Regions from separate parts of the Serratia sp. D1N4 genome, predicted to be linked through region 2. Evidence: riboswitches for the same ligand, from Rfam matches in the RefSeq annotation. Region 2 holds a riboswitch; each other region holds the start of a gene.
What was found. A riboswitch is a leader RNA that binds a small molecule or an ion and turns the genes downstream of it on or off. The one in region 2 is predicted to bind thiamine pyrophosphate.
Positions count from the first base shown of each region.

Region 1: it holds a riboswitch for thiamine pyrophosphate, as region 2 does, so the genes downstream of both, thiB (thiamine ABC transporter substrate binding subunit) here and thiM (hydroxyethylthiazole kinase) in region 2, are expected to answer to the same signal.
Region 3: it holds a riboswitch for thiamine pyrophosphate, as region 2 does, so the genes downstream of both, thiC (phosphomethylpyrimidine synthase ThiC) here and thiM (hydroxyethylthiazole kinase) in region 2, are expected to answer to the same signal.

Region 1 covers NZ_CM137274.1:852,131-861,807, reverse strand. The annotation lists gene sgrT (glucose uptake inhibitor SgrT) at 260-433, opposite strand; gene sgrR (HTH-type transcriptional regulator SgrR) at 526-2,187, shown strand; TPP riboswitch at 2,225-2,337, shown strand; gene thiB (thiamine ABC transporter substrate binding subunit) at 2,444-3,430, shown strand; gene thiP (thiamine/thiamine pyrophosphate ABC transporter permease ThiP) at 3,406-5,013, shown strand; gene thiQ (thiamine ABC transporter ATP-binding protein ThiQ) at 5,000-5,704, shown strand; gene ivbL (ilvB operon leader peptide IvbL) at 5,793-5,906, shown strand; gene ilvB (acetolactate synthase large subunit) at 6,018-7,712, shown strand; gene ilvN (acetolactate synthase small subunit) at 7,716-8,009, shown strand; gene ACX1CU_RS03615 (DedA family protein) at 8,046-8,813, opposite strand; gene ACX1CU_RS03610 (DNA polymerase II) at 8,993-9,677, shown strand, end outside.
Region 2 covers NZ_CM137274.1:1,456,058-1,465,734, reverse strand. The annotation lists gene srlB (PTS glucitol/sorbitol transporter subunit IIA) at 1-141, shown strand, start outside; gene srlD (sorbitol-6-phosphate dehydrogenase) at 152-931, shown strand; gene gutM (transcriptional regulator GutM) at 1,126-1,482, shown strand; gene srlR (glucitol operon DNA-binding transcriptional repressor SrlR) at 1,565-2,338, shown strand; gene gutQ (arabinose-5-phosphate isomerase GutQ) at 2,331-3,302, shown strand; gene thiD (bifunctional hydroxymethylpyrimidine kinase/phosphomethylpyrimidine kinase) at 3,338-4,138, opposite strand; gene thiM (hydroxyethylthiazole kinase) at 4,135-4,929, opposite strand; TPP riboswitch at 4,965-5,059, opposite strand; gene yiaA (inner membrane protein YiaA) at 5,503-5,952, shown strand; gene ACX1CU_RS06285 (HTH domain-containing protein) at 6,024-6,401, opposite strand; gene ACX1CU_RS06280 (LolA family protein) at 6,512-7,225, shown strand; gene ACX1CU_RS06275 (SRPBCC family protein) at 7,242-7,712, shown strand; gene ACX1CU_RS06270 (GNAT family N-acetyltransferase) at 7,765-8,190, shown strand; gene ACX1CU_RS06265 (heavy-metal-associated domain-containing protein) at 8,179-8,469, opposite strand; gene ACX1CU_RS06260 (mercuric transporter MerT family protein) at 8,466-8,828, opposite strand; gene ACX1CU_RS06255 (transglutaminase-like domain-containing protein) at 8,800-9,677, opposite strand, start outside.
Region 3 covers NZ_CM137274.1:4,883,515-4,893,191, reverse strand. The annotation lists gene thiE (thiamine phosphate synthase) at 1-160, opposite strand, end outside; gene thiC (phosphomethylpyrimidine synthase ThiC) at 153-2,096, opposite strand; TPP riboswitch at 2,211-2,334, opposite strand; gene rsd (sigma D regulator) at 2,451-2,966, opposite strand; gene nudC (NAD(+) diphosphatase) at 3,067-3,834, shown strand; gene hemE (uroporphyrinogen decarboxylase) at 3,877-4,941, shown strand; gene nfi (deoxyribonuclease V) at 4,959-5,675, shown strand; gene ACX1CU_RS21880 (YjaG family protein) at 5,694-6,284, shown strand; gene hupA (nucleoid-associated protein HU-alpha) at 6,474-6,746, shown strand; gene ACX1CU_RS21870 (DUF1481 domain-containing protein) at 6,782-7,453, shown strand; gene purD (phosphoribosylamine--glycine ligase) at 7,511-8,794, opposite strand; gene purH (bifunctional phosphoribosylaminoimidazolecarboxamide formyltransferase/IMP cyclohydrolase) at 8,843-9,677, opposite strand, start outside.

The DNA of each region.
Region 1 (9,677 bases), 600 kb from region 2:
CCAGAGAATAAAGAAGCCTACGCCCAAGCTACTTCGAGATGCAGGTAGGCGGCAACTGAGCAAAGCCCCAGGAGCTTACACCAGTAAGTGACCGGGGTGAGAGAAGACAGCCAACACCCCTGCATCTTGAAGGGCGACGGGGGTATGCTACAGAAGGGGAATTACAGAATAAAGTGACATTGCGGAGAAAAATACCAGTGGGTTACCCCACTGGCTGGTGAAAAAGCACCATTACTCAGAAACACTTTTGCGGTGAGCGCTAGATACGCTCACGGTATTGCTTATCGCTTAGCGTATTGATGTCCCACTGGGTCAAGTGGGCCAGCATATCCAACCGTGCCTGTTGCGGGATCACCTCCAGCCAGTCGGCGTTCTGGCAACGAATCGCCGTGAAATAACGCTGATAAAACTGTTTCGTTAAGAGAACCTTCATTAAGTGCCCCTCCGCTCTTTGGCCTGAAAACATTATCGGCGTAATATAGGGAAAGATAAATTGACGGGTTGATGCCTTGGAGTTCCTCTTTTATGTCTACCTCACGCTTGCAACAACAGTTCATCCGCCTGTGGCAGCGTTGTCATGGTCAACCCACAGAAACCACGCTGCAGGAACTGGCCGACGTGCTCAGTTGCTCACGCCGCCACGTACGCTCCTTATTAGGCGCAATGCAGCAGCAAGGCTGGCTCACCTGGCAGGCCGAGGCCGGGCGTGGCAAGCGTTCACAGCTCAGTTTCCAATACACCGGCCTGGCACTTCAGCAACAGCGTGCTGAAGAGTTGCTGGAACAGGACAAAATTGATCAGTTGGTACAGTTGGTGGGCGACAAAAATGCCGTGCGTCAGATGCTGCTTTCCCAACTGGGGCGCAGCTTTCGCCAGGGTAAACATATCCTGCGCGTGCTCTACTATCGCCAGCTTTACAACCTGCTGCCCGGCTCAGCGCTACGCCGTTCAGAAACCCATCTGGCGCGGCAGATTTTTAACGGCTTGACGCGCATAAATGAGGAAAACGGGGAAATAGAGTCCGATCTTTCCCACCACTGGCAGACAGTAACGCCTTTGCACTGGCGTTTTTATCTGCGCCCGGCGATTCGCTTCCACCATGGCCGCGAGCTGGAGATGGAAGACGTGATCCATTCCCTGAACCGGCTGATCCCGCAGCCCCTGTTTTCCCATATCGATCAGGTCACTTCCCCTACGCCCTATGTGATCGACGTCCACCTGCACAGCCCGGACTACTGGCTGCCCTGGCTGCTGGGCAGCGTGCATGCCATGATCCTGCCGCGCGAATGGCAGAGCCTGCCGGATTTCGCCCGCCACCCCGTCGGCACCGGGCCTTACAGCGTGGTGCACAATCATCGCAGCCAGATGAAGATCCATGCCTTCGATGATTACTTTGGCTATCGCGCGCTGATTGATGAGGTCAACATCTGGGTGCTGCCAGAAGTCACCGAAGAACTGGTGCATTCAGGCGTGCAGTTGCAGGGGGATGAAACGGGTAAAAACGAGTTGGAAAGCCGCCTTGAAGAAGGCTGTTATTTCCTGCTGTTTGACCAGCGCTCAACGCTGGCGGCCAATCCTGAAATCCGCAGTTGGCTGAGTGAACTGATCAACCCGATCGCCCTGTTGAGCCACGCAGGATCGGTATATCAACGTTACTGGGCACCGGCCTACGGCATTCTGCCACGCTGGTTACATAACCGCGCGTTGCGGCAACAACCCAAGCCTGCAGGGCTGACCGAACTGACCTTAACCTTCTACAGCGAGCACTCGGAATTCCACGCCATCCAGCAGGCCATCACCGCCTTACTGGCTCAACACGGAGTCAAGCTTAACGTACAAATCATCGACTACGACGACTGGCATAAAGGCGAGGCGAACAGCGATTTATGGCTTGGCAGCGCCAACTTCACGCTGCCGCTGGAGTTTTCCCTGTTTGCCACGCTGTATGAAACGCCGTTAATCCAGCACTGTTTGAGCGAAGATATCGCCGAGGATGCGGCTCTGTGGCGCGATAACCGCTTGCCGCTGGCGGAGTTCTGCCAACGCTTGGTCAGCAACCATCAGTTGCACCCGCTGTTCCATCACTGGCTGCAACTGCACGGCCAACGCAGTATGCGCGGGGTGCGCATGAATACCCTCGGGTGGTTCGATTTTAAATCGGCCTGGTTCGCCCCGCCGGAAACATAAGTCTCTTTCACCGCTGCCACTTAGTCTCTACAATAGCGCCGTCTCAACGGGGTGCGGAAAACACCAGTGCAGCACGTTTTTCCGCTGAGAGCACACCCGTCGAACCTGATCCGGTCAATACCGGCGGAGGGATTTGAGTACCGCGTCGCTTATCCCCGATAGATTTCAAGTTGCAGCTAACAACGCTGCGGCTTGAAAGATGATGGGGATTCACGCCCTCAGAGTCCTTTGCCCCCTTAAATTTCAGGAGTGCAAAGTGGTCAAAAAATACCTGCCTTACCTACTGCTGCTGGCTGCCGCCCCCTCGCTGGCGAAACCTACGCTGACGGTTTACACCTACGATTCTTTCGCCGCCGACTGGGGCCCTGGCCCGGCAATTAAAAAAGCCTTCGAAGCCGATTGTGACTGCGAATTGAAATTTGTGGCACTGGAAGACGGCGTTTCACTGCTCAACCGCGTGCGGATGGAGGGCAACAACAGCGCTGCCGATATCGTGCTGGGGTTGGACAACAACCTGCTGCAAGCGGCAAAGCAAACCGGCCTGTTTGCCGAAAGCCAGGTTGATACCGGCAAGCTCACCGTGCCAGGTGGCTGGCAGGACAACACCTTCATCCCTTACGATTACGGCTACTTCGCCTTTGTTTACAACAAAGACAAACTTAAAAACCCACCCAAAAGCCTGCAGGAACTGGTGAGCAGCGATCACCCCTGGAAGATCATCTATCAGGATCCGCGCACCAGCACGCCGGGGCTCGGTCTGCTGCTGTGGATGCAGAAAGTGTATGGCGATAAAGCACCAGAAGCCTGGCAACAGTTGGCGAAAAAAACCGTCACCGTCACCAAAGGCTGGAGCGAAGCTTATGGCCTGTTCCTGAAAGGCGAAGGCGATCTGGTGCTGAGCTATACCACGTCGCCTGCTTACCACCTGATCGAAGAGAAAAAAGACAGCTACGCAGCCGCCAACTTCAGCGAAGGCCATTACCTGCAAGTAGAAGTGGCCGCTAAACTGAAGGCCAGCAAAAACCCGGAACTGGCAGAGCGCTTTATGCAGTTTATGGTCACACCTGCTTTCCAGAACACCATTCCTACCGGCAACTGGATGTACCCGGTGATTAAAACCACGCTGCCAGCGGGTTTTGAGCAGATGACCGTGCCGCAAACCGCATTGCAATTCAGTGCAGAAGAGGTGGCAAAACAACGTGGTGACTGGGTACGGGCATGGCAAACCGCCGTCAGCCACTGATCCCGCGTTGGCTATGGCCGGGGCTGATGGCCGCCGGCCTAATCGCACTGATCGCGCTGCTGGCGATGGGCGCCTTATGGCGGCACGCGCCCAGCAGCGACTGGCGTAGCTTATGGCAAGATAGCTATCTGTGGCACGTGGTGCGTTTTACCTTCTGGCAGGCGTTACTGTCGGCCCTGATCTCCGTGCTGCCCGCCATCCCACTGGCCCGTGCGCTCTATCGGCGGCGCTTCCCTGGCCGCAACCTGCTGCTGCGCTTATGCGCCATGACGCTGGTCTTGCCGGTGCTGGTGGCAGTTTTTGGCATCCTGAGCGTGTACGGCAAGCAAGGCTGGCTGGCGGTGGTGTGCGGTTGGCTGGGGATCCATTACGGTTTCTCGCCCTATGGCCTACAGGGCATCCTGCTGGCACATCTGTTCTTTAATCTGCCGCTGGCCAGCCGTTTACTGTTGCAGGCGCTGGAAAATATCCCCACGGAACAGCGCCAACTGGCGGCACAGCTGGGGATGACCGGCTGGCAGCAGTTCCGCTTTGTCGAATGGCCCGCGCTGCGCCGCCAGATCCTGCCCAGCGGCGCATTGATTTTTATGCTGTGTTTCGCCAGCTTTGCCACGGTGCTGTCGCTGGGCGGTGGGCCACAGGCCACCACCATTGAGTTGGCGATCTATCAGGCATTAAGTTACGACTACGATCTCAGCCGCGCCGCGCTGCTGGCGCTGATCCAACTGACCTGCTGCCTTGGGTTGGTGGTGATCAGCCAACGCTTGAATCAGGCGCTACCGGTCGGCCATACCCATGCTCACATCTGGCGCAACCCGGAAGACAGCCGCGGGCGGCGCATCGGCGATACGCTGCTGATTAGCGCCGCCCTGTTATTGCTGTTACCGCCGCTGTTGGCGGTGATTATCGACGGAACCAATCACCGCCTGATCACCGTGCTGCAACAGCCGCTACTGTGGCAGGCGCTGTTGACGTCGCTACATATTGCACTCGGTGCCGGTCTGCTGTGCGTGGTGCTGACCCTGATGCTGCTGTGGAGCAGCCGCGAGCTGAAACTGCGGCAACGGCCTGCACAGGGCCAAATGCTGGAGCTGAGCGGCATGCTGATCCTGGCGATGCCGGGCATTGTGCTGGCAACCGGCTTCTTCCTGCTGCTGAGCGATACCGTCGGCCTGCCGCAATCCCCCTACGCGCTGGTGATCCTCACCAACGCACTGATGGCGGTGCCTTACGCGTTGAAAGTGCTGGAAAACCCGATGCGCGATCTGGCCGAGCGCTATAATCCTCTGTGTCTGTCGCTGGATATTCACGGCTGGCAACGCGTGCGCTGGATTGAGCTGAAAGCGCTGAAACGCCCGCTGGCACAGGCCCTGGCATTTGCCTGCGTGCTGTCGCTAGGTGATTTCGGCGTGGTTGCCCTGTTCGGCAACGAACAGTTCCGCACGCTGCCTTTTTATCTGTATCAGCAGATTGGTTCCTACCGCAGCAACGACGGTGCCGTGACCGCAGCGCTGCTGCTGTTACTGTGCTTCCTGCTGTTTACCCTGATTGAACGCTTACCGGGCCGCCATGCTAAAGCTTGAAAAACTGACCTACCTATACGAACACCTGCCGATGCGTTTTGACCTGCGCATTCAACCGGGCGAGCACGTCGCGGTGTTGGGGCCAAGCGGTGCCGGTAAAAGCACCCTGCTTAGCCTGATCGCCGGTTTTTTACCGGCCACCAGTGGCAAACTTCTGCTGAACAGCAGCGACCATACCGCCACGCCGCCGGCCAAGCGCCCGGTTTCTATGCTGTTTCAGGAGAACAATCTGTTTGCCCATTTAACGGTGGCGCAAAACATCGGGCTGGGGCTGGATCCTGGCCTGCGTTTGAATAGCGCCCAGAAGCAGCAGTTGGCGCAGATCGCACAGCAGGTAGGGCTGGAGGAGCATCTACAGCGCCTGCCTGCGCAGCTTTCCGGCGGCCAACGCCAGCGTGCCGCACTGGCGCGCTGCCTGATCCGCCAGCAACCGATTCTGCTGCTCGATGAGCCTTTCTCCGCGCTCGACCCGGCACTGCGTAACGAGATGCTGCAACTGCTGCAAGAGGTGTGCGATCTCCGCCAACTCACGCTGTTAATGGTTTCGCACAATCTGGAAGATGCCGCCCACATCGCCCCCCGTACCTTACTGGTGGTGGATGGCCGCATCTATTACGACGGCCCAACCCAGGCGTTGATCGAAGGCAGCACCCCAGCAGCACGCGTGCTGGGCATTGCAGCAAGAACGTGATCCAAGGCGCGTTTTTTATGCTGAATTAATAAACCTGTTGTGCGAGTTTTGCACCTGTGGTTTTATAAAATCCTGTTTTTTACTACTGATGATAAGGTTCCCTGTGATCGCATCCTCGCTGACTTCGACTCTACTACCAACCGCGCTACCAGCCGCGGTAGTCGTCGTGCGTGTGGTGGTGGTCGTCGGCAGTGCGCCGTAGGGTCCGAATCAACGCATCGATTCCCAAACCCCGCCGGCGCAAACCGGGCGGGGTTTCTTGTTTTAGTCCCCTGCCCAGAAATGCGAACCGGCCTTGACTAAGGATAGGAACATGGCAATTTCGGGTACGCCACACCAGAAACACCGCTTCACTGGCGCAGAGCTGATCGTACATCTGCTGGAGCGCCAGGGCATTACCACCATTGCAGGAATACCCGGCGGCGCCGCGCTGCCGCTGTATGACGCACTGAGCCAAAGCACCGTGATCAAGCACGTATTGGCCCGTCATGAACAGGGCGCCGGTTTTATGGCCCAGGGCATGGCGCGCACCAACGGCAAAGCGGCGGTCTGCATCTCGTCCAGCGGCCCAGGGGCCACCAATCTGGTCACCGCCATCGCCGATGCCAAACTCGATTCTATTCCGCTGGTATGTATTACCGGTCAGGTGCCCTCCTCGATGATCGGCACCGACGCCTTTCAGGAAGTCGATACCTACGGTATTTCGATCCCAATTACCAAATACAACCACCTGGTGCGCGATATCCGCGATCTGCCGCAGGTGATCTGCGATGCCTTCCGCATTGCCGAATCTGGCCGCCCAGGCCCGGTATGGATCGACGTCCCGAAAGACGTGCAAACCGCAGTGATTGAGCTGGATGAGTTGCCGCCGATCGCCGTGCCGGATGCCACACCCGCCTTTGATAGCGCACAAGTGACTCAGGCTGCCGCCATGATCAACCATGCCAAGCGCCCGGTGCTGTATCTGGGGGGCGGCATTATCAGTGGCGAAGCGCATAAAGCCGCCTTGCAGATGGCCGAGCGCGCCAACCTGCCCACCACCATGACGCTGATGGCGCTGGGCGCGATGCCGGTAGAACATCCATTGTCACTGGGGATGTTGGGCATGCACGCGGCGCGCAGCACCAACTTTATCTTGCAGGAAGCCGATCTGCTGATCGTGCTGGGTGCCCGTTTCGACGATCGCGCCATCGGCAAAACCGAGCTGTTCTGCCCGAACGCTGACATCATCCACGTGGATATCGATCGCGCCGAACTGGGCAAGGTCAAGCAGGCCAATATCGCGATTCATGGCGATGTTGGTCAGGTGCTGCAACAACTGCTGCCGCTGATCGAAGCGCAGCCACGCAGCGCATGGCTGAAAATCGTTAACGACCTGAAGGGTGAATTCCCGTTCAACATGCCGAATGCTGAGGATCCGCTGAGCCATTACGGGCTGGTGAAAGCCGCCGCGCGCTGCGTGGATGAAAACGCCATTATCACCACCGACGTTGGCCAGCATCAGATGTGGGTTGCGCAGGCGTATCCGCTGAGCCGCGCGCGCCAATGGCTGACCTCCGGCGGTTTAGGCACCATGGGCTTTGGCCTGCCAGCGGCGATCGGCGCAGCACTAGCCGAACCACAGCGCAAGGTGTTGTGTTTCTCCGGTGACGGCAGCCTGATGATGAACATTCAGGAAATGGCGACGGCGGTTGAGCACGATCTGGACGTCAAAATTATTCTGATGAACAACCAGGCGCTGGGGCTGGTGCATCAGCAGCAAACCCTGTTCTATCAGCAGCATATTTATGCCGCTACCTATCCGAAGCGTACCGACTTCCTGAAAATTGCCGCCGGTTTCGGCCTGAACACCTGCGATCTGAACGCAGAAGAAAATCCAGAGGCCGCAATGATGGAAGCCATCCAGCGCCCTGGGCCATGCCTGATCCATGCGCTGATCGATATGAATGAAAAAGTTTACCCGATGGTGCCACCGGGTGCCGCCAACATCGAAATGATTGGAGAATAAGCCATGCAGTCACTACAAAAGAATCCGCAGGTGATCCTGGAGCTGGCCGTGCGTAACCATCCGGGTGTCATGACGCACGTTTGTGGCCTGTTTGCCCGCCGCGCGTTCAACGTGGAAGGGATCCTCTGTATGCCGTTGAAAGACGGCACGCAAAGCCGCATCTGGCTGCTGGTGGCCGACGATCAACGCCTGGTGCAGATGATCAGCCAGGTCGAGAAGCTGGAAGATGTGTTGCAGGTGAAGCGCCACAGCGAAGATATGCGGGTGTTTGAACAGTTGGAAGCGTTCTTCCAATAAGGATGATGGCAGCCCGATTGCCCGTTGGCGGGTATCTCAACCCGCCAACACTTTCCACAGCAAATGCCGATAAACCGGCATCAAAGGTTGTTGCAGCAAATAATAGGAACTGACCAGCGCGGCTACCCAGCTCAGCACACAAGCGGCACGCAGGCGCAACGGTGAAAGCCAGCGGGCCAACTTATCAGCCCCACGTTTACCTTCACGCCACCAGCGCCAACTCAGCCAAGCCGCCAGCCAAATCAGCACCACCACGCCAAATAGCAGCCATTTAAATAAGGTACTGTTGGCACTGTAGGGAATATCGATCGCCACACCGGCCAGAATCCCGGGGAAGAAATAGACCGGCGGCCAGGTCAGGCAGCCGATGATATTCGGCAGGGCGAATTTGTAAGGCGGCAGATCGAGCATACCGGCCACCATCGGCACCAACGGCCGCGTTGGGCCAATAAAGCGGCCAATCAACACGGTCACCATGCTGTGCTGATGCAGCGCATGCTCGGTTTTATCCAGCATCGCCTTATTTTTTTGCAGAAATGACCAGCGGTGCAACGGCTCTTTAAAGGCACGGCCGATAAAATAGGAACTCCAGTCGCCCAGCAGGCAACCGACAATCCCAGCCCCCCAGGCCATGTAAAAATCCACCTGTCCGCTGCCAATCAGTGCGCCGATGCTGGCCATCATCACCGTGCCGGGCAGCAGCAGGCCGACCAGCGCCAGTGACTCCAGAAACGCCACCAACATGACCACCAACAAGGTGAAAGCCAATGACTGAGTGATCAGATGCTGTAAATAGGCTTCCATTAGACCTCTGTTCGTTAGCAAGAGCGCGTGGGCGAAGGATTGTCCGGCGCACCACACAGCGAGTCAACCAATGAATTACCTGCGTTTTATTTAGGTGAGTCGAAAGCGAGCAATCACTGTATAAAAAACCATGATACAATAGTCATTCCATACGCTAAGCATAGTCACTCAGGAACAGTGTGAGATCTCTTCAGCAGGGCTTCATACTCACTCGCCATTGGCGCGACACTCCGGCCGGTACCGAAGTCGAATTCTGGCTGGCGACCGACAGCGGGCCACAGCAGCTCAAACTGGCTCCTCAGCCTTCGGTGGCTTTCATCCCCGCCGAGCAGCAAGCGCGCGCCCAGTTACTGCTGCGCGAAGAACGCCATCTCGAACTCAAACCCCTGCCGCTGTTGGATTTCCATTCCCGCCCGGTGCTCGGCCTCTATTGCCGCCAACACCGCCAGTTGATCAAGCTGGAAAAAGTGCTGAGAGAAGGCGGCATTAACGTTTATGAGGCCGATATCCGCCCGCCAGAGCGCTATCTGATGGAGCGTTTTATCACCGCACCGGTGTGGTTCAGCGGTCAAGCCCATGGCAATGGCCCCTTACTCAACGGCCAGATGAAACCAGCACCGGACTATCGCCCGAACCTCAAACTGGTGTCATTGGATATCGAAACCACCGCCCACGGCGAGCTCTACTCCATCGCGCTGGAAGGCTGCGGCCAACGCCAGGTGTACATGCTCGGCCCGGCCAATGGCGGCAATGAAGCGCTGGATTTCGATCTGGAATACTGCAACAGCCGCCCACAGCTGTTGGAGCGGTTGAATCAATGGCTGGAGCAGCACGATCCCGATGCGATTATCGGTTGGAACCTGG
Region 2 (9,677 bases):
ACGCAGAACCTGCGCGAACTGGGCCACGTCACCGTGCGTTTCGACGGCGAGGCACAGGCGGAATTCCCCGGTTCGATCCACGTTACCGGCCCAACGCCTAGCGATATCCCATTAGGCAGCACGCTGAAATTTTCCGCATAAGGAGTACAACATGTCTGAAGTAGCTGTAGTGATTGGCGGTGGCCAAACGTTAGGAGCCTTCCTGTGCCACGGTCTGGCTGAAGCCGGTTACCGCGTGGCGGTGGCGGATCTGAGCGCTGACAACGCCCATCTGGTGGCACAGCAAATCAATCAGGAATACGGTGCCGATCGCGCAATCGGCTTCCAGGCCGATGCCACCGATGAGGCCAGCGTTATTGCGCTGGCAAGTGCGGTTGATCAGGCTTTCGGCCAGACGAATCTGTTAGTGTACAGCGCCGGGATCGCCAAAGCGGCGCCGATCACCGATTTCCAACTGGGTGATTTCGATCGCTCATTGCAAGTGAATCTGGTGGGGTATTTTCTCTGTGCCCGCGAGTTTTCGCGCCTGATGATCCGCGACGGCGTTGCCGGGCGCATCATTCAGATCAACTCTAAATCCGGCAAGGTCGGCAGCAAGCACAACTCTGGCTACAGCGCCGCCAAGTTTGGCGGCGTAGGGTTGACCCAATCGCTGGCGCTCGATCTGGCGGAATATGGCATTACCGTGCACTCATTGATGCTCGGTAACCTGCTCAAATCCCCGATGTTCCAGTCGTTATTGCCGCAATACGCGCAGAAACTGGGGATCAAACCCGAAGAAGTTGAAAAGTATTACACCGACAAAGTGCCGCTCAAACGCGGTTGCGATTATCAGGACGTGCTGAACACCCTGCTGTTCTACGCCAGCGACAAGGCGTCGTACTGCACCGGTCAGTCGATCAACATTACCGGCGGGCAAGTGATGTTCTGATATATATCGGCTGAGGGCGAGATTGTGTCCCCTCACCCCAACCCTCTCCCCAAGGGAGAGGGAGCCGATAAATGCCACGGTTAACGCCGGAGTAAAACAGTGGCACATCCAGTCCCCTCTCTCTGTGGGAGAGGGCTAGGGTGAGGGGAAGATCACCTGACTTTCCCTTCATTTTTACACAGGAGAACAATCTCATGACCAGCGCACTCATTACCTTTGCCATTATCGCCTGGTTGATGCAAATCGCCCTCGGCTGGTGGCAGATCCAACGTTTCAACCGCGCCTTTGATCGCCTGTGCCAGTTGGGCAACGTGGGCGTTGGCCGCTCCGGCGGGCGCTTCAAACCCCGCGTGATACTGGCACTGGCGTTCGATGAACAGCAGCGGGTGTGCGGCAGCATGCTGATGCGCGGCCTGACTATTTTCGCACAGCCTAAACAACTCACCGAGTTGCATGGCATGCGCCAACAGGATTTATGCCCGGATGTGATCTTCCCCGAGGATCAATCATGCAAAACTGCACTATTGTTAGCGATTACACCGAAATCATGATATTTTCACACTAAAAGACATTACCTTTCATAGTGAATTATTCACCGAGAGGAATGGTCAACTTTTGTGAACAGGAATCGCTATGAAACCAAAGCAGCGGCAAGCCGCTATTCTTGAATACTTGCAGCGACATGGCAAAACGGCAGTGGATGCGCTGGCAGAACATTTCTCCACCACCGGTACCACCATCCGTAAAGACCTCACCCTGCTGGAAGAAGAGGGTGATGTGATCCGCACCTACGGCGGTGTGGTGCTCAGCCGTGACGATGGCGATCAACCCATCGATCGCAAAACCCATATCAATACCGAAAAGAAACGCCAGATCGCCTACGCCGCCATCAAACTGATCGACGACGGCGATTCGCTGATCTTCGATGCGGGTAGCACCGTATTACAGATGGTGCCGCATCTGGCGCAGTTCAATAACATCACCGTAATGACCAACAGCCTACATATCGTCAATGCGCTGGTGGAGTTAGACAATGACCAAACCATCCTGATGCCCGGTGGCACCTACCGCAAAAAATCAGCCTCGTTTCACGGCAGCCTGGCCGAATCGGCGTTCCATCAGTTCAGCTTTGATAAACTGTTTATCGGTGCCGACGGGGTCGATCTCAACGCGGGAGTGACCACCTTCAATGAGGTACACAATGTCAGTAAAGCGATGTGTGAAGCTGCCAGCCGCATTGTGCTACTGGTCGACTCCTCCAAATTCGGCCGTAAAAGCCCGAACGTAGTGTGCGAACTGGGCGTAGTGGATACGCTGATCACCGATAAAGGCATCAACCCAAGTTACCTCGCCGCGTTGCAGGCGAAAGGCATCAATATCATTCTGGTAGGAGACGCTGATGAGTAACGCCACTGCCCTGCTTAACTTTGCCCGCGAAACGCTGGAGATTGAACTGGCGGAAGCACAGCGCCTGCTGACCCGGCTGGACGATAATTTTGTCCGTGCCTGCGAACTGCTATTGAACTGCCAAGGTAAAGCGGTGATTTCCGGCATCGGTAAATCCGGCCATATCGGTAAAAAGATTGCCGCATCGCTGGCCAGCACCGGCACGCCGTCGTTCTTCGTCCATCCGGCCGAGGCGCTGCATGGCGATTTAGGCATGATCGGTGCCGACGATGTGGTGATCTTTATCTCTTATTCCGGCCGTGCCAAAGAGCTGGATCTGATCCTGCCGTTGCTGGCGGAAAGCCAGATCCCGGTGATCGCCATCACCGGCGGTAAAGAATCCCCGCTGGCGCTGGGCGCAGCCTGCACGTTGGATATCAGCGTAGAGCGTGAGGCCTGCCCGATGGGATTGGCCCCCACCTCCAGCGCTGTTAACACGCTGATGATGGGCGATGCGTTGGCTATGGCGCTGATGCGCCAACGCGGTTTCAACGCGGAAGATTTTGCCCGCTCTCATCCTGGTGGCAGTTTGGGCGCACGCCTGTTAAACCGCGTCCACCACCTGATGCGCACCGGCGATCGCCTGCCGGTGGTTAAAGAAAGCGTCAACGTGATGGAGGCGATGCTGGAACTGAGCCGCACCGGCCTTGGTCTGGTCGCGGTGTGCGATGCTCAACAGAAAGTTGTGGGCGTATTTACCGACGGTGACCTGCGCCGCTGGCTGGTGAAGGGCAATAGCCTTAACGATGCCTTAAGCCCGGCGATCACCCGCCCCGGCTATCGCCTGCCGGAACAGTGGCGAGCCGGTGAAGCACTGGAAGCCCTACACGAACAACACATCAGCGCGGCCCCGGTCGTTAACCTTGACGGTGTGTTAGTTGGCGCGATCAACCTGCACGACCTGCATCAGGCTGGAGTCGGCTAAGCTTTATGCCGGGCGTTTTCTGCGCCCGGCCAATTTCACCACCAGGCATGAAAATGGTGCACTGGCCCAATACCCTGCCCCACTTCCAGGCTGTCCGCCTGCTGCAACGCTTGTTGCAGATAGGCTTTGGCCTCCATCACCGTTTCAGCCCAATTCTTATGACGCGGTCGCAATGCCGCCAGCGCGGCTGAAAGTGTGCAGCCGGTGCCATGGGTATGCCGAGTCGCCACGCGCGGCGCAGTGAAACGCTGCTCCAGATCGGCAGTGAACAGCCAATCTGGACTCTCGCCTTCGTTCAAGTGCCCCCCTTTTATCAGCACCGCCTGGCAACCCATCGCCAGCAATGCCTGCCCCTGCTCGCGCATTTGCCGTTCGTTCTCGGCCGGTGCGCAAGCCAGCAACGCCGCGGCTTCCGGCAGATTTGGTGTGATAAGGGAAACCAACGGCAATAATTCACGGCGGATAGACTCCACAGCCTCTGGTGCCAGCAGCGGATCGCCGCTTTTGGCCAGCATCACCGTATCGAGCACCACATAAGGCAGTTGATAGTGCCGCAGACGTTCCGCCACCGCCGTGACGATCTCCGCATTGGCTAGCATGCCGATCTTGGCGCTGTCGATACGCACATCGCTGAGTACGGAATCAAGCTGGGCAGCCACAAAGGCCGGATCGATATGATATACCGACTGCACCCCACGGGTGTTTTGCGCCACCAGGGCGGTGATCACGCTGGTACCATAGGCCCCCAGCGCCGAGAACGTTTTCAGATCGGCCTGGATCCCCGCGCCACCGCTCGGATCGGTGCCCGCAATGGTTAAAGCATTAATACGTTTCATTGCAGATCCTCTGGGGTCAGTTGATAAAGCGCATCGAGAAACGCCGGGGTAAAGCTGCCGGGGCCGCTACAGCGTGCCACCGCACGTTCACCGCATAGCGACATCACCCGGCAAGCGGTGGCTACGTTATCCAACCGATCGCCCGGCAGGCTGCAAAAGGCAGCGACTACCGCAGATAGCGCGCAGCCGGTGCCTACCACCCGCGTCATCAGCATATCGCCACCGGTTACGGCCCAATCACGCTCGCCGTCGGTGATGTAATCCACCAGCCCGCTCACCGCCACAATTGCACCGCTGCGCTGGGCCAGTTCACGCGCTGCCGGTAACGCTGCCAGTGAATCGTCATTGCTGTCGACGCCACGGCCGCTGGCCTGCAGACCGCTCAGCGCCATAATCTCCGACGCGTTACCACGGATCGCCGCTGGCCGCAGCCTGAGCAAACACTGGGCAAACTCGGTGCGATAAGCCAGGCCGCCCACCGCCACCGGATCCAACGTCCACGGCTTATCTGCCTGATTGGCGGCCTCAATAGCGGCCAACATCGACTCGGCCCGCGCGCTGTGCAGCGTACCGATATTGATCAGCAGCGCATCCGCCACACGGCTGAACTGTGCGGCTTCGGCAGGCTCGACCACCATCGCCGGAGAAGCCCCCAAGGCCAGCAGGACATTGGCGGTCAATTCCTGTACCACTTCGTTAGTCAGGCAATGAATCAGCGGGAGATGGCGTTTAAATTGGTGAAAACAGGCCGCGGCACGGTTGCCGGGTAACACATCAGGTCGAGTGAACATATTGCTCCCAACCGGCGTTCAAGAAGGCGGGTACCGGTTGGATACCGAGACTTCCCTACGCTGGTATTATCCAGATCAGGTAATACGGGTAAATTCTCAGCCGATTGCATCGGCACCCCGAGTCATTGAAAAATCATCAAATTTTTGTTGGCTGCCTTGCCAACGTCGATCAGGATAATCGCCAAACCTGGGGCTGTAAACCCATTTTAGGGAAGACTACAGGTTGTAGCCTATTTAGCTTAATGACAGGGAATATATTTGCAGGATAAATTTCAAAAAATAATGCATGCATTTTCCATATTAAACATGACGTTATTCTTTATGTTTTGTGCTGATTATGCATCACAACTCAAATTGAAACTTGACAAGGCTGCCGAAAAACCAGCGCAATTAATACTTAAAAATTAATGCCAATATGATTCCCCAATAGGAAGGATCAGACATACTCATTATCTGAAGCTTATTCTATTGCATTGATAAACAGAGATCGGGTAGATTGCTCCCGACCTCATAAGCCGCTGTTGTACTGGCTTAGGAGCAGGGAGTTCGTCTTGTTATTTAGGGATACATATAATGAGTTCTGTACCACAACAAAACACCACCTCGTTTGCTTTCGTTCTCGCCTCTTGGGCAGCACTCCTCGGCGGTTTTGGCGTGTTTCTGCTGGGCCTGTGGAATGCGGAAATGCAATTGAATGAAAAAGGCTATTATTTCGCCGTATTGATATTGGGCCTGTTTACAGCCATAACCATTCAAAAGACGGTCCGCGATCAGCAGGATGGCATTCCAGTGACTCATATTTATAGTATTACTTGCTGGGTGGCTTTTGCGATTGCCGTAGGCCTGTTATGCATCGGTTTGTGGAATGCCAAATTATTATTAAGCGAGAAAGGTTTCTACGGCGTTTCCTTTTTTCTTAGCCTGTTTGGCGCCATTGCGGTGCAGAAAAATACCCGCGATGCGGCCAAAAACTACGGCAGCGAAGCTGAATACAGTGTAGATAAAGATGTAACGATAGAATAATGTATTGCACAGGGGGTTTTAGCCCCCTGATTATTACCCCAGATAAATATCATTTTTACTGTATAATAAGTTTAAACAACCTGCCAGTAACCGCTCTTAGTCGACCCAACTCTTGCTAATCGTTTTTCTTCCTGCAATACCTTGATAGTGCGCTCGATGGTACGGCTACTTACCTTCAACTCACCAGCAAGTTGCACAATAGTCATGGAAGGATTAGCGGTGACAGCGGCTAAGATGCGTTCTGCTGTTCGGCCTAAAGGCTGCGGATTTTCTACCGACATTTCTACCGACATTTCTACCGACATCGCGACAGGAAGCCCTTTCTGCGCATCTATACCTTCAGCTAATGCGCCAACCAGTTTCTCCAGCATAAATGTAATAAATGGCGTACAGTCGCTGGCCCGGTCGCACTCGCCCAATATGTGGTAATACCCTTGGTGTTTTTTCATAAAATAAATCAAATAATTAAAAGCAACCAACCCTCTTGCTTATTACCTGTAACCGGTCCTACATTTAATTATAAATATGAGGAAATTATCCTTTCTGGTCAGTTCACACAATGAAGGTGAAAACTATCAGCAAATTAATCAACTCAATATTGTTACTCGTGACCGTATTGATACCAAGCACCGCAGCCTATGCTGCTAGTGCTACGGATGTTGCCCCCTCTTCGCTGTTCAGCGCAAACAGCACAGACCCTATTGTTCTTGCCCAGCAACATTTTGAGCAGCTTGAATCCTATCAGGTTAAGATCGTTTCCCAATCGGCACTTGGTGAGAATAATGTGATTCGATACAGCTATCGCAAACCCGGCTATGTGCGGATGGATTTTACTGAGCCTCACCCGGGTGCGGTTCTGGTTTATAACCCAAGTAGCGGCACGGTTCGCCTATGGCCATTCGGCCTACATCAATTCCCGGTGCTAAATCTTTCACCGACAGACGCGTTGATACGCGATCAGAACGGCCACCAGGTGGATCAATCGGATGTTGGCACGTTACTGCGCAATATCCGCAGCCTGCAGCAAGGGGGTAAAACTACCATTGTCGGTAAAGAAATCTTGTTGGGGCAACCCGTATTGCACGTATCAATCAATGGCCCAAGCGGTTTTACAGTCAGCGGAGTTCACCGCTCTGAACTCTGGTTAGAGAATAGCCATAGTTTCCCTGTCAAAGTCGTTAGTTATGGCATTAATGGCCACATCATAGAAACCGTATTTATGGATGCAGTAGTGTTCAACCTTCGATTTCCCGATAATTTCTTTACCCCTTGATGCGGAGTTTAACTGCATGGCTGAGTATCGGCTTTACACCACTTGGCGAATCAAAGCACCGCTGCAAGACGTATGGGATACTCTTTACCATCCCGATGTCTGGCCAAGTTGGTGGAAAAACTTAGTGCAGATTGTTGAGATAGAAAAAGGCGATGTGCTTGGTATCGGCGCATTGCATCGCCATACCTGGAAGGGAGTTCTCCCTTATCGGATAACTTTTGATATTCGCATATTAAATATCGTGCCTTTACAGCGTCTTGAAGGGCAAGCCAGTGGTGAAGTTGAAGGGATTGGGCGGTGGATCCTCTCTTATGACGGTACTTACACCCTCGCTCGTTACCATTGGTATATCCGAACCAATGCATTATGGATGAACTGCCTGGCACCGCTTATAGCACCATTATTCCGCTGGAATCATTATGCAGTGATGCGCGAAGGGGCTAGGGGGCTGGCACGTAAATTAGGAACCCGCGTTGAAATGGATTGATGCTGATAGCGATCGACCCTACGACATCTCCAAGTAATGCAAAGGAAACGCCATGCAGATAAGACCCTACCAAGAGGCAGATCGCCCACTTCTGCACCTTGCTGCACGCCGAGCGGCCTTTACTTGGCGCGACACTCGCCATTACCAATTGGAGGATTTTGATCGCTCAACGCGGGGTGAAGGTATATGGGTAGCAGAAAAGGCAGGAAAACTATTGGGATTTGTATCGATTCACCGCGCTGACAACTTCATTCATCACCTGTATGTTGACCCCGATCTACCACCGCAAGGCATCGGCAGCGCATTGCTGCATGCGGCCGAACGCACCTTTACTTCGACCGGTTCGCTAAAATGCCTGGTGAAAAACCAAAAAGCCCTGGCGTTTTACCACAAGCATGGCTGGCAGAATATTGCGGCCGGTTGTGACGGCGGTGAAGAGTATTATCTGCTGCACTGCCCAAAAACACTACGGAGCTGAAGCCACACCTTGGATTTCACCGGTATATCCGGTGCGGGAAATCGCCGTCAGCAATGTCTGATTATCAAAGCCTTCTGGCACAATCACCTCTGCCTGATGCGTTTTCAGGGAGGCTTTAGCTTTAATCACGCCGTCAGTAGCACGCAGTGCCTTATTGATGGAGATAACGCAGAGCGAGCATGTCATATCTTTGATATCGATAGTGACCTTTTGGTTTTCAGCCCATGCCTGCGGTGCCATTAACACCAGAGCCAGCATCAGAAAAAAGCGCTTCTTCATTCCATCAACTCCCACAACCAGGGTAATACATACGGATAGGTCATCAAGGCCAAAAGCAGCGGCACCGATAACCAATAAAGCCAAAGCAATGTCCGGCGACTGACAACATTCACGCAGACAGGACGTGGCGACAGATAAAGGCGCCAGAATCCTCTCAGCATCAAACCGACAGAGAGAACCACCATCGGTAACTGCAACCAGGATAGCGCCGGGATCCCCGTCAATCCGGCAGCGGAAATACCGAACACCAGATAGAGCAGCGGGCCAAGGCAGCAAAGTGTCGATGCGGCGGCTGCAAGCAGAGCCGCCAGCAACGTCACCACGCTGCCCTTAAGGCTGTTCGACAGAGACATAGTCATAACTAAATTCAGCCGGATCGTAGAAATTCAACGGGTCGCCATCCACTTCAGCATAAGGATAACCAAAGTTATTGAGGTCACCCTGTTCTGCCACCGGCGAAAGCGCAAAGTCACGGGCATAGTTAAAGCCCACCCAGTTCATTTCCCAGTTACCGAACAGATAATCACTGACGGCCTCAACGGCTGGATCACCGTTTTCTTTTTTCTCAGTTAAACGCATTTTTGTGACATCGGCCGGATCGGCCGGTAGCCAGCCGAAACCCGCCAGCCAGAACATGGCCCGACAGTGCTGCCCACCGCTGATTTTCGCCACGCCCTGTTCGTCTGCGCTACCAAACGCCTTTTTCGAATAGTTGACGAGCTTGCGGGTTGCCCCCAGACGAATACCAAACATCTCGCGCGCCGGGATGCCGCAGGAACGGCATAACGCGACAAAAACGGAGTTGATGTCGGTACATTTCCCGCCCAGATTGCCGGTTTTGAGAATTTGGCCCACGTCGCCGCTGCCACAGCCGATCACCGAATCGTCGCGATGCATATGGGTTCTTACCCAATCATGAATTAATCGCGCCTGCTTCAGAGGTGATTTCTCGCTACCGATAATCTTCAGCGCCGTTTCTTTCACCAATCCATCCACCGGGATATGGGGCGTAGCGTTGAGATAGGGTTGCACCTCTGCGGGGAAAACCAGATCGGTGTCAGGAAGATGCCATGCGGACAGTTGATTATTCTTCAACGGTTCCCAGTCCAAGGTTTCAATCAGCATTTCCACTTTCATTTCCATCGGGCCTTTTGAATCCGGCCAGGTGGCGAACAACGTTTTGGCCGCGTAACGGTTATTGGCCGTTA
Region 3 (9,677 bases), 1.9 Mb from region 2:
CGTCGGTTTCAACCTGTTCGTCCGGCAGGTCTTTGATGCGCAACTGAATGGTGGTTACGCCTGCATCCAGCAGGCGGGCAATCCATTCAACGCTGTCGACCACCGGGTAAAGCCCCAGTTTGTGCGGGGTGGCAGGAAAGGGCGTGGTGATTTCAGTCATTATTCACCTCTTCCTGTAGGTTAGATGCGCTGTGGTACAGCTCGCTGCCGCGTGAGCGGAACTCGGCAGACATTTTCTCCATACCGGAAAGCTGAACTTCGACCGGTTTAGCGGCCTCAAGAACTGCGGCGTAATCGCGTACCTCCTGCGAGATTTTCATTGAGCAGAATTTCGGCCCGCACATGGAACAGAAGTGGGCGATCTTGCCGGATTCCTGCGGTAGGGTTTCGTCGTGGTAAGCGCGGGCAGTGTCTGGATCAAGCGCCAGGTTGAACTGATCTTCCCAGCGGAATTCGAAACGCGCCTTGGACATGGCGTTATCACGGATTTGCGCACCCGGATGGCCCTTCGCCAGATCCGCAGCGTGGGCCGCGATCTTGTAGGTGATCAGCCCTTGCTTCACGTCTTCCTTGTTTGGCAGGCCGAGGTGCTCTTTTGGCGTGACGTAGCACAGCATTGCGCAGCCGAACCAGCCGATCATGGCGGCACCGATCCCCGAGGTGAAGTGGTCGTAGCCTGGAGCAATATCGGTGGTCAATGGGCCAAGGGTATAGAACGGCGCTTCGTGGCAATGCTCCAACTCTTCGGTCATGTTGCGGCGGATCATCTGCATCGGCACGTGGCCTGGACCTTCGATCATCACCTGCACATCATATTCCCAGGCGACTTTGGTCAGTTCACCCAGCGTGTGCAGTTCGGCAAACTGGGCTTCGTCGTTGGCATCCTGAATTGAGCCTGGGCGCAGGCCATCGCCGAGCGACAAGGCAACGTCGTAGGCGGCGCAGATTTCGCAGATTTCACGGAAGTGCTGATAGAGGAAGTTTTCCTGATGGTGCGACAGGCACCATTTCGCCATGATCGAACCCCCGCGTGACACGATGCCGGTCAGGCGTTTGGCGGTCATTGGCACATAGCGCAGCAGTACGCCCGCGTGGATGGTGAAGTAGTCCACGCCCTGTTCTGCCTGCTCCAGCAGGGTATCGCGGAACATTTCCCAGGTCAGATTTTCCGCCACGCCGTTCACTTTTTCCAAGGCTTGGTAGATCGGCACGGTGCCAATCGGCACCGGGCTGTTACGCAGGATCCATTCACGGGTTTCGTGGATGTAGCGGCCGGTGGAGAGATCCATCACGGTATCCGCGCCCCAACGGGTAGACCACACCAGCTTTTCTACTTCTTCTTCGATCGACGAAGTGACCGCCGAATTACCGATATTGGCATTCACCTTCACCAGGAAATTACGGCCAATGATCATCGGCTCGGATTCCGGGTGGTTGATGTTGGCAGGGATGATGGCGCGGCCAGCGGCCACCTCCTGGCGCACAAATTCCGGCGTGATGTTTTCCGGCAGATTGGCGCCCCAGTGCTGACCAGGGTGCTGCTGGCGTAACACCTCGCCACGAATGCGTTCACGGCCCATATTTTCGCGGATGGCGATAAACTCCATCTCTGGCGTAACGATACCAGCGCGAGCATAGTGCAACTGGGTGACACATTTGCCGGGTAAGGCCTTGCGTGGTAACGGTAAGTGTTCGAAACGCAGATGATCCAGCCCTTCGTCCGCCAGCCGTTGTTGGGTAAAGCCGGAGCTGACCCCGCTCAATGTTGCAGTATCGGCACGCTCTTCAATCCAGCCTGCCCGCAGTTTTTCCAGGCCACGATGGACATCCAACGTGGCGTGCGGATCGCCATAGGGGCCTGCGGTGTCATACACCGGGATCGCCTCATTCTGTTCATACTGCGGGTTATCTTTATTGCCGCCGATCAGCGTAGGGCTAAGCTGGATCTCACGCATCGGAACACGGATGTCGCCGCGTGAGCCTTGCAGATAGATACGGTGAGAGTTGGGGAAAGTCACGCCTTGTAAGGCATCGATAAACTGCTGCGCTTCGTCGCGCTGCTGTTTGCGGGCACGGGGCTTGTTCATCGTAGACATAGCAAATTCCTATCAGTGGGTGATGTTTGGAAAATTGCTTGTCTGGAGCTCGGAGGGAGTAATGATGCTGGCCAAGAAAGCAGCGAGACCCTGGATCGGGTAAGCTGTTTTTGGCGGTAGATTACTCTTGTTCCCTTCGCGGGTCTTAACCCGATCAGGTTCCGCGGATCCCGAATTAACGGTCTCAGCCTGGCTAATTTGTTAAACAGATCAGCGCTAGGCACTCCGACAAGAAGCGTCCAGTATAGGAGAGTGAGTAAAAACTACAAGGTTACCTTCGATCTTTCATGTTGCAGCGTGGTTGGTTGTGCGAGGTGACTCAGCCCGTCCGTGGGCTAAAGTTTATTGATGGGTTTAGGCGCGGTTTTCCAGCGAATCGGCGTTGGAAGCTCCTGGCTGAGCTTGCTGTAAGGTTTCTGCAGCCAGTTGAATCAGGTGATCCTCCAGGGCAAAGCGTGACGCCAAGGCTTCGCCGATATCTGACAGTGCCTGATGAAATTCCAGACAGACGTCCTGATCGATATCCACTTCGGTATAGCGATCGTGGAACGCCATGATCGTTTCGGTATTGGCCTGTAGCTTCGGGTAGAACTTGGTGGTCAGCGCCATTTTGGGGCTGGCTGAGCCTTCCACCCGCTTGATAATTTCGCCATAGATGTGAAAATGTCCATCAGAGAGATAATCCACCAGATTCTGGCAAAAGTTCTCCAGCGCTTTTTCATTCAGCGGCGTATGCTTTTCTTTGTTCGGTTTGATGCCTACCAAGGTGCAATAGGCGACCAGTAATTGCTTGCGTGCCTGTAGCCATTGATCAACTAATTCATTACTGCCACCAACGCGTTGAGTCAGGTTTTCCAACTTATTGAGCATGTTTGACTCCGTGAGTAATAGAAAGAAAACAGTAATTTATTAAAATCTAACCAAGAACAATTCCTAGATTGCCAGTGAAGCAGAGGTTGTGCAACAACATATGGAACTTGCATTAACGGGTAACGAAAATGGCTGGTGGATCGTCAGCCATGAAAGCAAAATTTGGCTGCCAAATGGTGAGTTGCCGTTGGGTTCAGCGGCGTCATATTCATTGTCGGGCCTGCATGCTCGCCAGATTGGTGAATGGGAAGGGGTACCGGTATGGCTGGTATGCCAGCCGATGCCAAAAGAGATGGGTTCGGTGCGGCAATTGCTCGATCGTGAACGCGGTCTGTTCCAACTTGCCGGGCGTGGTGTGCAGTTGGCCAACTTTTACCGTTCACATAAGTTTTGTGGCTATTGCGGCCATGAAATGGTGCTCAGCCGCACCGAGAGCGCCTGCCTGTGCAATCACTGCCGTGAACGCTATTACCCGCAAATTGCGCCTTGCGTGATCGTCGCCATCCGCCGTAATGATGAGATCCTGCTGGCACAGCACGTGCGCCACCGTGGTGGGATCCATACCGTGTTGGCCGGGTTTGTGGAGGTGGGGGAAACGCTGGAGCAGGCGGTAGCACGTGAGGTGATGGAAGAAAGCAATATCGCCATCACCAACCTGCGTTATGTGACATCTCAACCCTGGCCGTTTCCACATTCGCTGATGATGGCCTTTATGGCGGATTATCAGAGCGGTGAACTGCGCCACGATCCGAAAGAGTTGCTCAACGCAGGCTGGTATCGCCACGACCAATTGCCGTTGTTACCACCACCGGGCACCGTGGCGCGCCGGTTGATCGAGGATACCGTGGCGCTGTGTCGGGCAGAATAGAATCATGTACAATGGCGCCAGATGATCACGGGAGCCTGATAAATGAATGAGTTGAAGAACGATCGTTACCTGCGTGCTTTGCTGCGCCAGCCGGTGGATGTGACTCCTGTGTGGATGATGCGTCAGGCCGGTCGTTATTTGCCGGAGTACAAGGCCACGCGTGCCCAGGCCGGTGATTTTATGTCGCTGTGCAAAAATGCAGAATTGGCCTGCGAAGTGACGTTACAGCCGCTGCGCCGCTATGCGCTGGATGCCGCCATTTTGTTCTCCGACATTCTCACCATTCCCGACGCCATGGGCCTGGGGCTCTATTTCGAAGCCGGTGAAGGGCCACGCTTTTCATCCCCCATTACCTGCCGTGCCGATGTAGACAAGCTGCCTGCGTTTGATCCAGAAGATGAACTGGGTTACGTGATGAATGCGGTGCGTACTATCCGTCGTGAGCTGAAAGGTGCAGTGCCGCTGATCGGTTTCTCCGGCAGCCCGTGGACGCTGGCGACCTACATGGTGGAAGGGGGGAGCAGCAAGGCGTTTACCAAGCTGAAGAAGATGATGTACGCCGAGCCACAAACGCTGCATCTGTTGCTGGATAAACTGGCAGACAGCGTCATTCTGTATCTCAATGCCCAGATCAAAGCCGGTGCGCAATCGGTGATGGTGTTTGATACCTGGGGCGGCGTGCTGACCGGCCGCGACTACCTTGAGTTTTCGCTGCATTACATGCATAAAATCGTTGATGGTCTGCTGCGTGAAAACGACGGCCGCCGGGTGCCGGTGACTTTGTTCACCAAAGGCGGCGGTCAGTGGTTGGAAGCGATGGCCGCGACCGGTTGTGATGCGCTGGGTCTGGATTGGACCACGGATATCGCCGATGCACGCCGCCGTGTGGGTCACCAGGTTGCGCTACAGGGCAATATGGATCCTTCCATGCTGTATGCCGCGCCGGAACGTATCGCGCAGGAAGTGGAAACCATCTTGGCTGGCTTTGGTCACGGCGAAGGGCACGTCTTTAACCTGGGTCATGGCATCCATCAGGATGTGCCGCCAGAGAATGCGGGTGCCTTTGTCGAAGCCGTGCACGCGCTTTCGGCTAAATACCATCGCTGAGCCTGTAAGGAGACGCTGTGATTGATACTCAGGCCCTGCGGACGGAGCAGTTACAGCGTGCGGGCGACGTCATTCGCCACGATGATTTTCTGCAAAACCCGCCAGCTTTTATTGCCGGTGCTGACGTTGGTTTTGAGCAAGAAGGTGCGGTGACGCGCGCTGCCATTGCCATTCTGCGCTATCCTTCTTTGGAACTGGTGGAATACCGGGTGGCGCGCATCAAGACCTCGATGCCCTATATCCCCGGATTTCTTTCGTTCCGTGAGTATCCAGCTTTGCTTGCCGCGTGGGAGCAATTGCAACAGAAGCCCGATCTGATCTTCGTCGATGGGCATGGTATTTCGCACCCGCGGCGTTTGGGCGTGGCCAGCCACTTTGGCTTGCTGGTGAATGTGCCGACGATCGGCGTGGCCAAAAAGCGTTTGTGCGGCACCTTTGCCCCGCTTGATGCGGCGGCTGGTGCGTTGGCAGCGCTGGAAGACAAGGGCGAGCAGCTTGGTTGGGTGTGGCGCAGCAAGGCGCGCTGCAATCCATTGTTTATTGCCACCGGCCATCGCGTGAGCACGGCTAGTGCGCTGGCTTGGGTGCAGCGCTGTATGGCAGGGTACCGTTTGCCGGAGCCCACGCGTTGGGCCGATGCTATCGCTTCGCGCCGTCCGGCCTTTGTACGCTGGCTACAGCAGCATCCAGAGATGTCGACCTGCGCGATTTCGGGTACACTGCGCGGCAGATAACGAGTAAGAGAGTACACAATGCTACGTAACCCCATTCATTTACGCTTGGAAAAGCTCGAAAGCTGGCAACATTTGACCTTTATGGCGAGTTTGTGCGAGCGTATGTACCCGAATTATCAGATGTTCTGCCTGCAAACCGAGTTCGGCGATCCGGCGATTTATCGCCGTATTCTGGATCTGGTGTGGGAGACGTTGGTGGTAAAAGATGCCAAGGTCAACTTTGACAGCCAACTGGAAAAGCTGGAAGAGGCGATCCCGTCGGCAGAAGATTACGATCTTTACGGCGTTTACCCAGCAATTGACGCCTGCATCGCATTAGGTGAACTGGTCCATTCGCGCCTCAGCGGAGAGACGCTGGAGCACGCCATTGCCATTAGCGAAACCTCAATTCGCACCGTGGCGATGTTGGAAATGACCCAGGCTGGCAAAGAAATGACCGACGAAGAGCTGAAAATTCTGCCTGCCGTTGAAGAAGAATGGGACATCCAATGGGAGATTTTCCGCCTGTTGGCCGCCAGCGAAGAGCGCGATTTGGATCTGATCAAAGGGTTACGATCTGACCTGCGTGAGGCGGCGGTAAGTAACATCGGGATAAATTTAACGCAATAAGGCAAGAAAACGTGATTTAACGCCTGATTTGTCATGCCTTAAGGCTTCACATCCGCACCCTGTCTGGTCTACATTTGGGGGGCGAAAAAAAAGTGGCTATCGGTGCGTGTATGCAGGAGGGTGCTGTCAATCGGCATATCCGTCGCACTCGATGCTTTGCAAACGATAAACACACTGTAAGGATAACTTATGAACAAGACTCAACTGATTGATGTAATCGCGGACAAGGCTGACCTTTCCAAAGCACAAGCTAAACTGGCTCTGGAATCTACCTTGGCTGCTATTACTGAGTCTCTGAAAGAAGGTGATGCAGTACAATTGGTTGGTTTCGGTACTTTCAAGGTAAACCATCGTAACGAGCGCACTGGCCGCAACCCACAGACTGGTAAAGAAATCAAAATCGCAGCTGCTAATGTGCCTGCGTTCGTTTCTGGCAAAGCACTGAAAGACGCAGTCAAATAAGACGCGTATTGGTGAAAAGATTAAACAGAGGGGCGATGGCGCCCCTTTTGTTTGCCCGCCGGGTACTGATGGTGGTTGCCGTGATCGGCGGCCTGAGCGCCTGTAGTTTTCGTTCTACCCCTCCTTCATTTACTGCCAGCGGTTTTGTTGCCGATCAGGGAGTCATCCGCCTGTGGCGCAAAGACGATAACCAGCAGCGTCCCATGGTGCTGATGAGCGTCTATAGCCCTTATCGTGGCCCAGGGACGATAACTACCCTGTATGAATACCAGAATGGTGTACTGCGCCAGATCAGGCGTACCGATGCTGACGGCGATAAGGACTCGATTCAATTACGCTTTACCAACGACGGTACGGTCAGCTTTATGCAGCGCCAATTGGCGACGCGGCGCGAAAAACTGTCCAGCGACGATATCGCACTCTACCAATATCAGGCTCGCCGCATTCTGGAAGTGAGCGATGCCCTCAATGCTGGCCGGGTAAGGCTGTTGCAGGGGCGTTGGCAGCAGGGGAATGTGCAGTCGTGCCGTGGCGAAATGCTGAAACCAGACTTTGGCAAGCAGGCGGAAGCCTGGATTGCGCAGCGTGCTGCCAACAGCAGCCAACCGGTGAGTGTAGCCTGGCTGGATGGGCCGGACGGACGTGAACTGCTGCTGGTGGCGAACGACGATTTCTGTCGTTGGGAACCTACAGAAGATTCGCTTTAGAAAAGCCAATAAAAAAGGCTCTGCGAACAGAGCCCTCTCGTTTTACCTTGGTCGAGCTTATTTGCCACGCGCAATCGCGCGGTAGCCAATATCTTTGCGGCAGAAGCAGCCTTGCCACTGAATATTTTCCGCCAACTGATAAGCTCGTTGCTGTGCTTCAGCCACCGTTGCACCCAAGGCCGTCACGCACAATACGCGGCCGCCGCTGGTGACCACATCATTCCCTTGCAGACGCGTACCGGCATGGAACACTTTCCCATTGGCACTTTCCTGCTGCGATAAACCATGGATCACATCACTATTGCGGTAATCACCAGGATAGCCTCCGGCAGCCAGTACTACGCCTAAAGCAGGACGCTCGTCCCACTCGGAGGTTTTCCCTCCCAACGTACCTTCGGCACCCGCCAGACACAGTTCAACCAGATCGGAGCGCAGGCGTAACATGATTGGCTGAGTTTCCGGATCGCCAAAGCGGCAGTTGAATTCAATCACCTTAGGTTGACCGTCGGCATCAATCATCAGGCCAGCATACAGGAAGCCCACGTAAATATTACCTTCTGCCGCCATGCCGCGCACGGTTGGCCAGATCACCTGATCCATTACGCGCTGGTGGATTTCATCGGTGACCACCGGAGCCGGTGAATAAGCTCCCATACCACCGGTATTCGGGCCGGTATCGCCATCGCCCACACGCTTGTGATCCTGGCTGGTGGCCATTGGGACCACGTTTTCACCATCCACCATCACAATAAAGCTGGCTTCTTCGCCTTCAAGGAATTCTTCGATCACGATACGGTGCCCTGCGTCGCCAAAGGCATTGCCCGCCAGCATATCCTGAATGGCGTCTTCTGCTTCTTTCAGCGTCATGGCAACAATCACGCCTTTACCTGCTGCCAAGCCGTCAGCTTTGATCACGATCGGCGCGCCTTTGCTGCGTACGTACGCCAGCGCAGCGTCCACATCGGTGAAGTTCTGGTATTCCGCGCTTGGGATCACATGGCGAGCCAGGAAATCTTTGGTGAACGCTTTGGAGCCTTCTAACTGGGCGGCTGCCTGCGACGGACCAAAAATTTTCAGACCAGCGGCCTGAAAAGCATCAACCACGCCAATCACCAACGGGGCTTCAGGGCCAACAATGGTGAGACCGATAGCATGGCTTTTGGCAAAGGCCAGCAGTGCCGGGATATCGGTTGGGGCGATATCAATGTTGGTCAGGTTGACTTCCAATGCCGTGCCCGCATTGCCCGGCGCAACGTAAACCTTATCCGCCAATGGTGATTGGGCCGCTTTCCAAGCCAACGCATGTTCGCGCCCGCCGTTACCGATAATCAGAATATTCATCAGGTGCTCCATAAACAGCGTGCGCTTTGGCGCACGCAGCGAAAGGGATTAATGGCGGAAATGACGCATGTCGGTGAAGATCATCGCAATACCGTGCTCATTGGCAGCGGCAATCACTTCGTCATCGCGAATCGAACCGCCTGGCTGGATAACGCAGGTAATACCTACTGCGGCTGCGGCGTCGATACCGTCACGGAACGGGAAGAAAGCGTCAGACGCCATGGCGGAGCCGGGTACTTCCAAGCCTTCGTCAGCGGCTTTGATACCCGCAATCTTGGCCGAGTAAACGCGGCTCATCTGGCCCGCCCCGATGCCGATGGTCATGTTGTCACGCGCATAAACAATGGCGTTGGATTTAACGAACTTAGCCACTTTCCAGCAGAACAGCGCATCACGCAGTTCCTGAGCGGTTGGCTGACGTTCAGAAACCACGCGCAGATCGCCTTCAGCCACCATGCCCAGATCGCGATCCTGCACCAGCAGGCCACCGTTGACGCGTTTGAAATCCAGACCGGCAACGCGTTGCTGCCACTGGCCACAGGCCAGTACGCGCACATTCTGTTTGGCCGCTAGCAGAGAGCGAGCTTCGTCACTGATGCCTGGTGCGATGATCACCTCAACGAACTGGCGGCTGATGATCGCTTTCGCTGTCTCAGCATCCAATTCACGGTTGAAAGCGATGATGCCACCAAAGGCAGAGGTGGGATCGGTCTGGTAGGCACGATCATAAGCAGCGAACAGGCTTTCGCCGATCGCCACACCACAAGGATTAGCGTGTTTGACGATCACGCAGGCAGGCTCGGCGAACTCTTTCACACATTCCAGCGCAGCGTCGGTATCGGCGATGTTGTTGTAAGAGAGAGCCTTGCCTTGCAGCTGTGCG